One region of the Klenkia sp. AC732 genome, then DNA from elsewhere that is predicted to be linked to it. Evidence: predicted binding sites of a transcription regulator. Region 1 holds the regulator's gene; the other holds the start of a gene.
What was found. The regulator LexA, encoded in region 1, represses DNA repair genes until DNA is damaged. The targets are predictions, from matches to a motif close to TCGAACANNTGTTCGA.
Positions count from the first base shown of each region.

Region 2: a site for LexA is predicted at 1,574-1,589, ahead of AC0IVP_RS18945 (HNH endonuclease signature motif containing protein). Genes of this name have one in related genera too.

Region 1 is NZ_CEEDOS010000026.1:12,644-16,049, forward strand. It holds gene nrdR (transcriptional regulator NrdR) at 1-164, opposite strand, end outside; gene AC0IVP_RS13605 (LysM peptidoglycan-binding domain-containing protein) at 1,079-1,630, opposite strand; gene lexA (transcriptional repressor LexA) at 1,911-2,741, shown strand; gene AC0IVP_RS13615 (hypothetical protein) at 2,812-3,406, opposite strand, start outside.
Region 2 is NZ_CEEDOS010000048.1:19,764-23,169, reverse strand. It holds gene nhaA (Na+/H+ antiporter NhaA) at 1-889, opposite strand, end outside; gene AC0IVP_RS18950 (putative immunity protein) at 972-1,475, opposite strand; gene AC0IVP_RS18945 (HNH endonuclease signature motif containing protein) at 1,605-2,837, shown strand; gene AC0IVP_RS18940 (hypothetical protein) at 2,858-3,244, opposite strand.

The DNA.
Region 1 (3,406 bases):
GTCACCCCCGAGCGCTTGACGACGGCGAGGACGGCCTCCTCGACGGTGGTGAACCGCCGACCGCAGCCGGGGCAGGACCGCCGGCGACGGGTCGTCGCACCCTCGTCGGTCTCCCGGGAGTCGACGACCCGGCTGTCCGGGTTGTGGCAGAACGGGCAGCGCATCGCGGTGTCTCCTCTCGGGTCCGGGCGGGTCGGTGGGGGCGTGTCGGGCAGGTCCTCCGGCAGGTGCCGTGGCACCGTGCCCGGGCGACTCCGCGGGGCGTCTGTGGACGATCCCGGGGACATCCGGTGGACAACCCGGGGGCTTCCTGGGGACAACCCTGTGGATGGAACGACATCTGTGTAACTACTAGATGTTGTGGTGAGAGTAGCCCCGCACCCCTACTGGTGTGCAACCCCTGGTGCGCGTGTCGTCTTCCACCACTACCTGTTGTGGTCGACCCGCCCCGCCAGGCACCCCGACCCCACCTGCACCGCAGCTCGCACAGCACCTGACAGCAGCCCCCGCCGCGGCTGGCGAGAACCGTGGCGGACGTCGGCGCGTCGCGCGCCGGGGCGGTCATCAGGCGAGCCGGTGTGCCCCGGGGACCGACCCCGAGGCCCACGGCGGACGGCACGTGTGACCACCAGGAGACCGACGCCCGGAGGAAGGGCCGGGCCGGGCCGACGGGCCACAGCGCACGCCGGGGCGGGGCGAGGCGTGACGGAAAGAGGCGGGCCTGAGCGAGGCGGCCGGTGCGCGGCGGGTCGGAACGAGGCGGGACGGAGCAGCGGGGCCTGGATCGCAGCCATCCGAGCGCCCTCCTGCGGGGACCCGAGCCGGGCCGAGGACGGCGACGGGACGGACGAGCACCAGTGGCGGGGACGCGTGGAGGTGTGCTCCCAGAGGGAGGCGCAGGCCGCGAGCGTGGGGCAGCCGGGAGCACGGGAGGGCGGGCGACAGGACGTGGTGGTGACCGGGGGCCTCACCTGGCCCGGGACCCGGCTCGTGAGCAGCGCGGCCACGCCCTCGTGACAGCGTCTCCTCCAACCCCGATCGGAGCGCCGACCGGGCGGCGCGCGGGTGCCGGCCGGACTCAGGGGACGAGCAGCACCTGCCCGGGCACGAGGCCCGCACCCTCGAGGTCGTTGGCCGCCCACAGCGCGTCGACGACGCCGCGCGGGTCCTCGTCCGGGGCGATCGCGCTGGCGATCGACCACAGGGTGTCCCCCGGCTGCACCACGACGCTGCTCTCCCCCGCCAGCGCCAGCCCGGGGCCCTGCGGTCCGACGACGGCCGGACCCAGCAGGGCCGCCAGTCCGAGACCGCCCACGAGGACCAGGCCGGCGACGACCCGGCGACCACGGCGGGTCAGTCGCAGGGGTGCGACCGGTTCGTGCTCGACCGACGACCGGGACCCGCGGTCCGACCTGCGGACCGGGAAGGGCAGGACCTCGGCGAGCCGCTCACCGGTCCCGGGAGCCCCACCCGGGGCCGCCTGCTCCGGGAGCTCGACCGGCGACTCCCCGGCCGCCCGGGCCGACCCGACCGCGCGCACCCCGCCCGGGCGGTCCCCCGCGGCGAGCAGGGCGCGGCCGGCCGGGTGGTTGCCGCGGGGAGAGGGAGTGCTGCGCTGCGTGGTGGCCATCGTCATCGCTCCTGGTGGGTCGCCGACGTCGGGGGGAGGTGATCGAACGGGTGTTCGATTCGAACGTCTGTGCGATGTCTACCCGAGGGGTCCGACAAAATCGAGCGGACACGGCGTGTCCTTCGAACACCTGTTTGAACGACGGCGCCGAGGGGGTTACTGTCCGTGTCGATCACGACGGCCACCGTCGCGCCGGGCGGACCCTCACGGGAGCGCCCGGAGGACGGGTGTCCGGCCGTCGGCCAGAGAGCTGCGGGGACGCAGCCGGCGAGGAGGACACGTGGCGGTCGAGGGCACACCGGGCGACGGCGGCACGGCGACGACCAAGCGGTCGACGGCGACGCGGCGGGCCAAGGCGGCCCGCACGCCGGCCACCACCGGGGCCGCCGAGGAGGCGACCGGCGCGTCGGTGCGGGAGTTCCCCGACCGCAGCGAGGCCGGCGACGGCCTGACCCAGCGTCAGCGCCGCGTCCTGGAGGTCATCCGCGACTCGATCGAGCGTCGCGGCTACCCGCCCTCCGTGCGCGAGATCGGGGAGGCCGTGGGCCTGTCCTCGGCGTCCTCGGTGGCCCACCAGCTCTCGGTCCTGCAGAAGAAGGGCTGGCTGCGCCGGGACCCCAACCGGCCGCGCGCCCTGGACGTCCGGCTGCCCGGGGACCACCCCGACGCCGACTCCTCCCCCGCCGCGCTCGCCGGGGCGGGCGCCGGCAGCGGCGTCGACGACCCCAGCGCCCCGGTGCCGACCTACGTCCCCCTCGTCGGCCGGATCGCCGCCGGTGGCCCGGTGCTGGCCGAGCAGGCCGTGGAGGACGTCTTCCCGCTCCCCAAGGAGCTCGTCGGCGAGGGCACGCTCTTCATGCTCAAGGTCACCGGCGAGTCGATGATCGAGGCCGCCATCTGCGACGGCGACTGGGTCGTCGTCCGCCAGCAGGCCACGGCCGAGAACGGCGAGATCGTCGCTGCGATGATCGACGGTGAGGCGACCGTCAAGACCTACAAGCGGCGCGACGGCCACGTGTGGCTGATGCCGCACAACCCGGCCTTCGAGCCCATCCCGGGGGACGACGCCACGGTCCTGGGCCGTGTGGTGACCGTCCTGCGTCGCGTCTGAGGCAGCTGGAGCACCCCCACCGGCCTCGGGTCGGGCGCCTCGACCGGCGTCCGCCCCGTGGCCCAGGAGGTCAACGGCGGCGGAGCTTGCCCGTCGTCCAGACCAGCACCGCCGCGGCGACCGCTGCGATGAGCCCGGCCGTCCAGGGCGACAGGCCGGTGCTGCCGTCCTCGGTCAGGGTCTGCGCGGAGACGGCTGCCGGGCCGGTGGCTGCAGCCGGAGCGAGCGCGCCCACAGCCGGGACGACGGTCACCGCGGCCGGGAGCCCCTCGCCGGAGACCACGAGACTGCGCCCGTCGGCCGCGAACGTGACGGCTTCGCCCTGCGGGGAGTCCGGCAGCGCGACCCGGGCCGGCGGCGTCGCCAGGGCGCCTGCGACGTCGGAACCGGCCAGGGGCCAGACCAGCGCGTCGGTGTAGGTGCGCACCGCCACAGCGGCGCCGTCGGCACTGACCGCGCCGCCGGTCACCATCAGCTGCCCGGCGCGGCCCACCGGGCCGCCCGACGTGCCGGTCAGCTCCAGCGTCAGGTCCCCGACCCGCTCCAGCGCGACGGTAGTGCCGGCGTCGAGGGCCGTGGCGGGGCGGTAGACGCCACTGCTGCCCAGCACCTCCTTGGTCACCAGGTAGGGGGTGCCGTCGGGGGCGAGGAGCAGCGCCTCGGAG
Region 2 (3,406 bases), on a different contig from region 1:
CGCCGACGGTGACGCCGGCGGAGAAGAACGCGAACACGGGGACGGCGATGCCGGCCGAGATCGGCCGGATGCGGTGCTCGAAGTGCTCGGCGAGGCCAGGCCCGGCGTCCGGGCCGCCGGCGGCATCACTGCGGACGACGGGCACGGTGAAGGCGAGCAGGACCGCGGCGACCGTGGCGTGCACGCCGGACTCGTGGACGAGCACCCAGGTGGCGACGGCGAGGGGCAGCAGCAGCCACCAGTGCCGGACCCGCTTCTGCACCAGGAACCCGAACAGCGCCAGCGGGACGAGAGCCAGCGCGAGCGGGCCGAACGCCAGGGACGAGGTGTAGAAGACCGCGATGATCGTGATGGCCAGCAGGTCGTCGACGATCGCCAGGGTCAGCAGGAACGTGCGCAGCGCGGCCGGAAGGTGGGTGCTGATGACCGCGAGGACGGCGAGGGCGAAGGCGATGTCGGTGGCGGTGGGGATGGCCCAGCCGGTGAGTCCGTCCTCGCTGCCCAGGTTGATGACGGTGTAGATCACGGCGGGGACCGCCATGCCGCCGACGGCGGCCGCGACGGGCAGGGCGGCCTTGCGTGGGTCGCGCAGGTCGCCGGCGACGAACTCGCGCTTGAGCTCCAGCCCGGCCACGAAGAAGAAGACCGCCAGCAGACCGTCGGCGGCCCAGGTGCCCAGGGTCAGGTCCAGGTGCAGCGAGGCCGGCCCGACGCGGGTGTCGCGCAGCGTCTCGTAGGCCGCCGACCAGGGGGTGTTGGCCCAGACCAGGGCGATGACCGCGCCGAGGATCAGCAGGACGCCGCCGACGGTCTCCTTGCGGAGCAGTGCGGCGATGCGGGTGGCCTCGCCGTAGGTGCCGCGGGCGAACAGGCGGGATGGGCTCGACATCAGGGAGTGGCTCCAGGGTGCGGGGTCGGCTGAGGAGTTGCCGACCAGACTTCCCGGCGCACCGTGGGCCAGGATACCGGGGTCAGGCCTCGAAGACCGACCAGCACAGCTCGTTGCGGCGGGCCTGGTCCTCCAGCACCAGGTCCCGGACGGCGTCCGGCAGCTGGTCGTGCTGCCAGCGGCACTCCCGCCGCCCGGCGTCGTCGTCCTCGGCGGCGCGGACGGCCTTGATCGCGTAGGCCGCGGCCCCCAGGTCGTGCTCGGCGACGTGCGCGACGGCGCCGGCCTGCCCGGCGGCGTAGGCGGCGTGCCGGGGCGCGCCGCGCAGCTCGCGGGCGGCGCCCATGGCGTGCCCGCCGGCCGCGCGGGACGCCGTCATCGACACCTCGCCACGGGTCCAGGCCCGGACGTGCTCGATCGCCGCGCGCGGGCGGTCGTCGCCGGGGACGGCGGCGGTGAACAGCGGCAGCACGTGCTCGGCGCAGGTCGCGGCCCACAGGGCGAGCAGGTGGTGGTCGGCGTCGGTGAGGGTTCCGCCGCGGCGGACGGTGACCAGGCGTGGATCGCGGACGCTGGGGAGGATCACGGGGTCTCCTTCTCGGGGGAGGTCATCCTCGCTCACGACCCCGACGTGCCCCTGAGCTGCGCTTTCGACTTGATCACCCCGCCTCGGACGGCTACACTTCGAACACGTGTTCGAGTCCGTGGAGGTGTGGTGAGCGAGCTCCGGTCGGCTGTCGAGGCGCTCGCCGCGGACGACCTGCACGCGCTGCGCGACGGTCAGCTGCTCGACCGCACCTCGGAGCTCGCGCGGACCATCAACCGGCTGCAGGCCGAGCTGGTGCGCACCGTGCGGCACGCCGACGTCGTCGGTGCCGCCGAGCACGACGGGCTGCGGACCATGCAGTCGGTGCTGCGCGGCCACCACCACTTCCCACCCGGTGCAGCGGCGGCTGTCGTGCGGGCCGGCCGGGTGCTGGAGCACCTGCCGCGGTTCGAGTCCGCCTTCGCCGAGGGTGCGGTCACCGCCGCCCAGGTCGGCGTCGTCGCGGACGCCCTCCGGCCCTGCGACATCGCCGCAGCCGAGGAGCAGGGCGTCGACCTGCACGCCTTCGACGAGGCGTGGACCGAGGTCGCCCGCACGCTGCCGCACGCGAAGCTGGGGACGGCGGTGCAGGCCTTCCGTCATGCCCTGGACCCCGACGGCCCCGAGCCCGACCCCACCGAGCGACGCCGGCTGACGATCACCAGGCACGACGACGGCAGCGGCTCGGGCCGCTTCGACCTGGACGCGGTCGGCCTGGAGGAGGTCGCCGCGGTGATCGAGTCGATGGTCCAGGCCGACCGGCCGCAGGGCGACACCCGCAACCGGGCGCAGCAGCAGGGCGACGCGCTGGTGCAGTGGGCCGACAACACCCTCGCCGCCGGGTCCCTGCCGTTCCTGCGGACGGTCAAGCCGCACGTGGTCGTGACCGTCGACCTGGCGGACCTCGTCGACCCCTCGACCGGCCACGACACCGCCACCACCGGCTTCGGCGCCCGGCTCTCCGCGGCCCGGGCCCGCTGGGTCGCCTGCGACTCGGCCGTCACCCGGATCGTGATGGGCCCCGAGGGCCTGCCCCTGGACGTCGGCCGCACCAAGCGGGTCGTCCCATCGCACATCCGCCGGGCCGTCGAGCAGCGCGACGGGCACTGCGTCTTCGCCGGCTGCTCCGCCCCCACCCACTGGTGCGACGTCCACCACCTCGCCGAGTGGGTCCTCGACCAGGGCGACACCAGCCTGGACAACTCCGCCCTGCTCTGCGAGCGGCACCACACGAAGGTGCACCACGGGTTCCGGGTCGAGCGGGACGACGGGGCACCGCCGGGGCAGCGGTGGCGGACGACCCGGCCCGACGGGTCGGCGATCGTGCTGGGCTCATCGCCGGCCGGAGCGCGCCCGGCCTGACCGGCGCTCGAGGCCAGGGTTCAGTGCCGGCCGAGCTCCTCGATGGCGGCCAGCAGCTGGGCACCGCTCTGGACCACCACGGCGGCCTCCCGCGCGTCGGGTGGGAGGTCCTCGACGTGGTCGGGGTCGACGACGCACGCGGGTCCGCTCATCGGCAGGATCACGAAGCGCCCGACCCGTGCGGCTTCCACCAGCAGGTCCCAGATCGCGTCGCCGATGTGGTTGGCCATGAAGCCGCTCGGCTGGTCCAGGCCGTAGACGTCGGCCTGGCTGTCCCCGGTCCGCAGGTGCCAGATGTCCCCGTTGCCCACGCGCACCAGGTGCGGCGCCAGTGCGGCCCGGACAGCCGCGTTGCCGCCCCCGTCGTCCCCGTCGTGGAAGCGCATCAGGAAGACGTCGAAGCTCACCCTCCGAGTCTGCCCCGGCAGCGACCGAGCCCGATGCGTCGGCCTGCTGCCCCGGGGTCCTGGGTCCCGCGTCCCAGACTCCTACCGAGGCGAGTCGGACGACACGCGACTGTTGTGTCGGCGCCGGACTGCCGACTGCACGGTGGCAGACGCGAGTGCCCC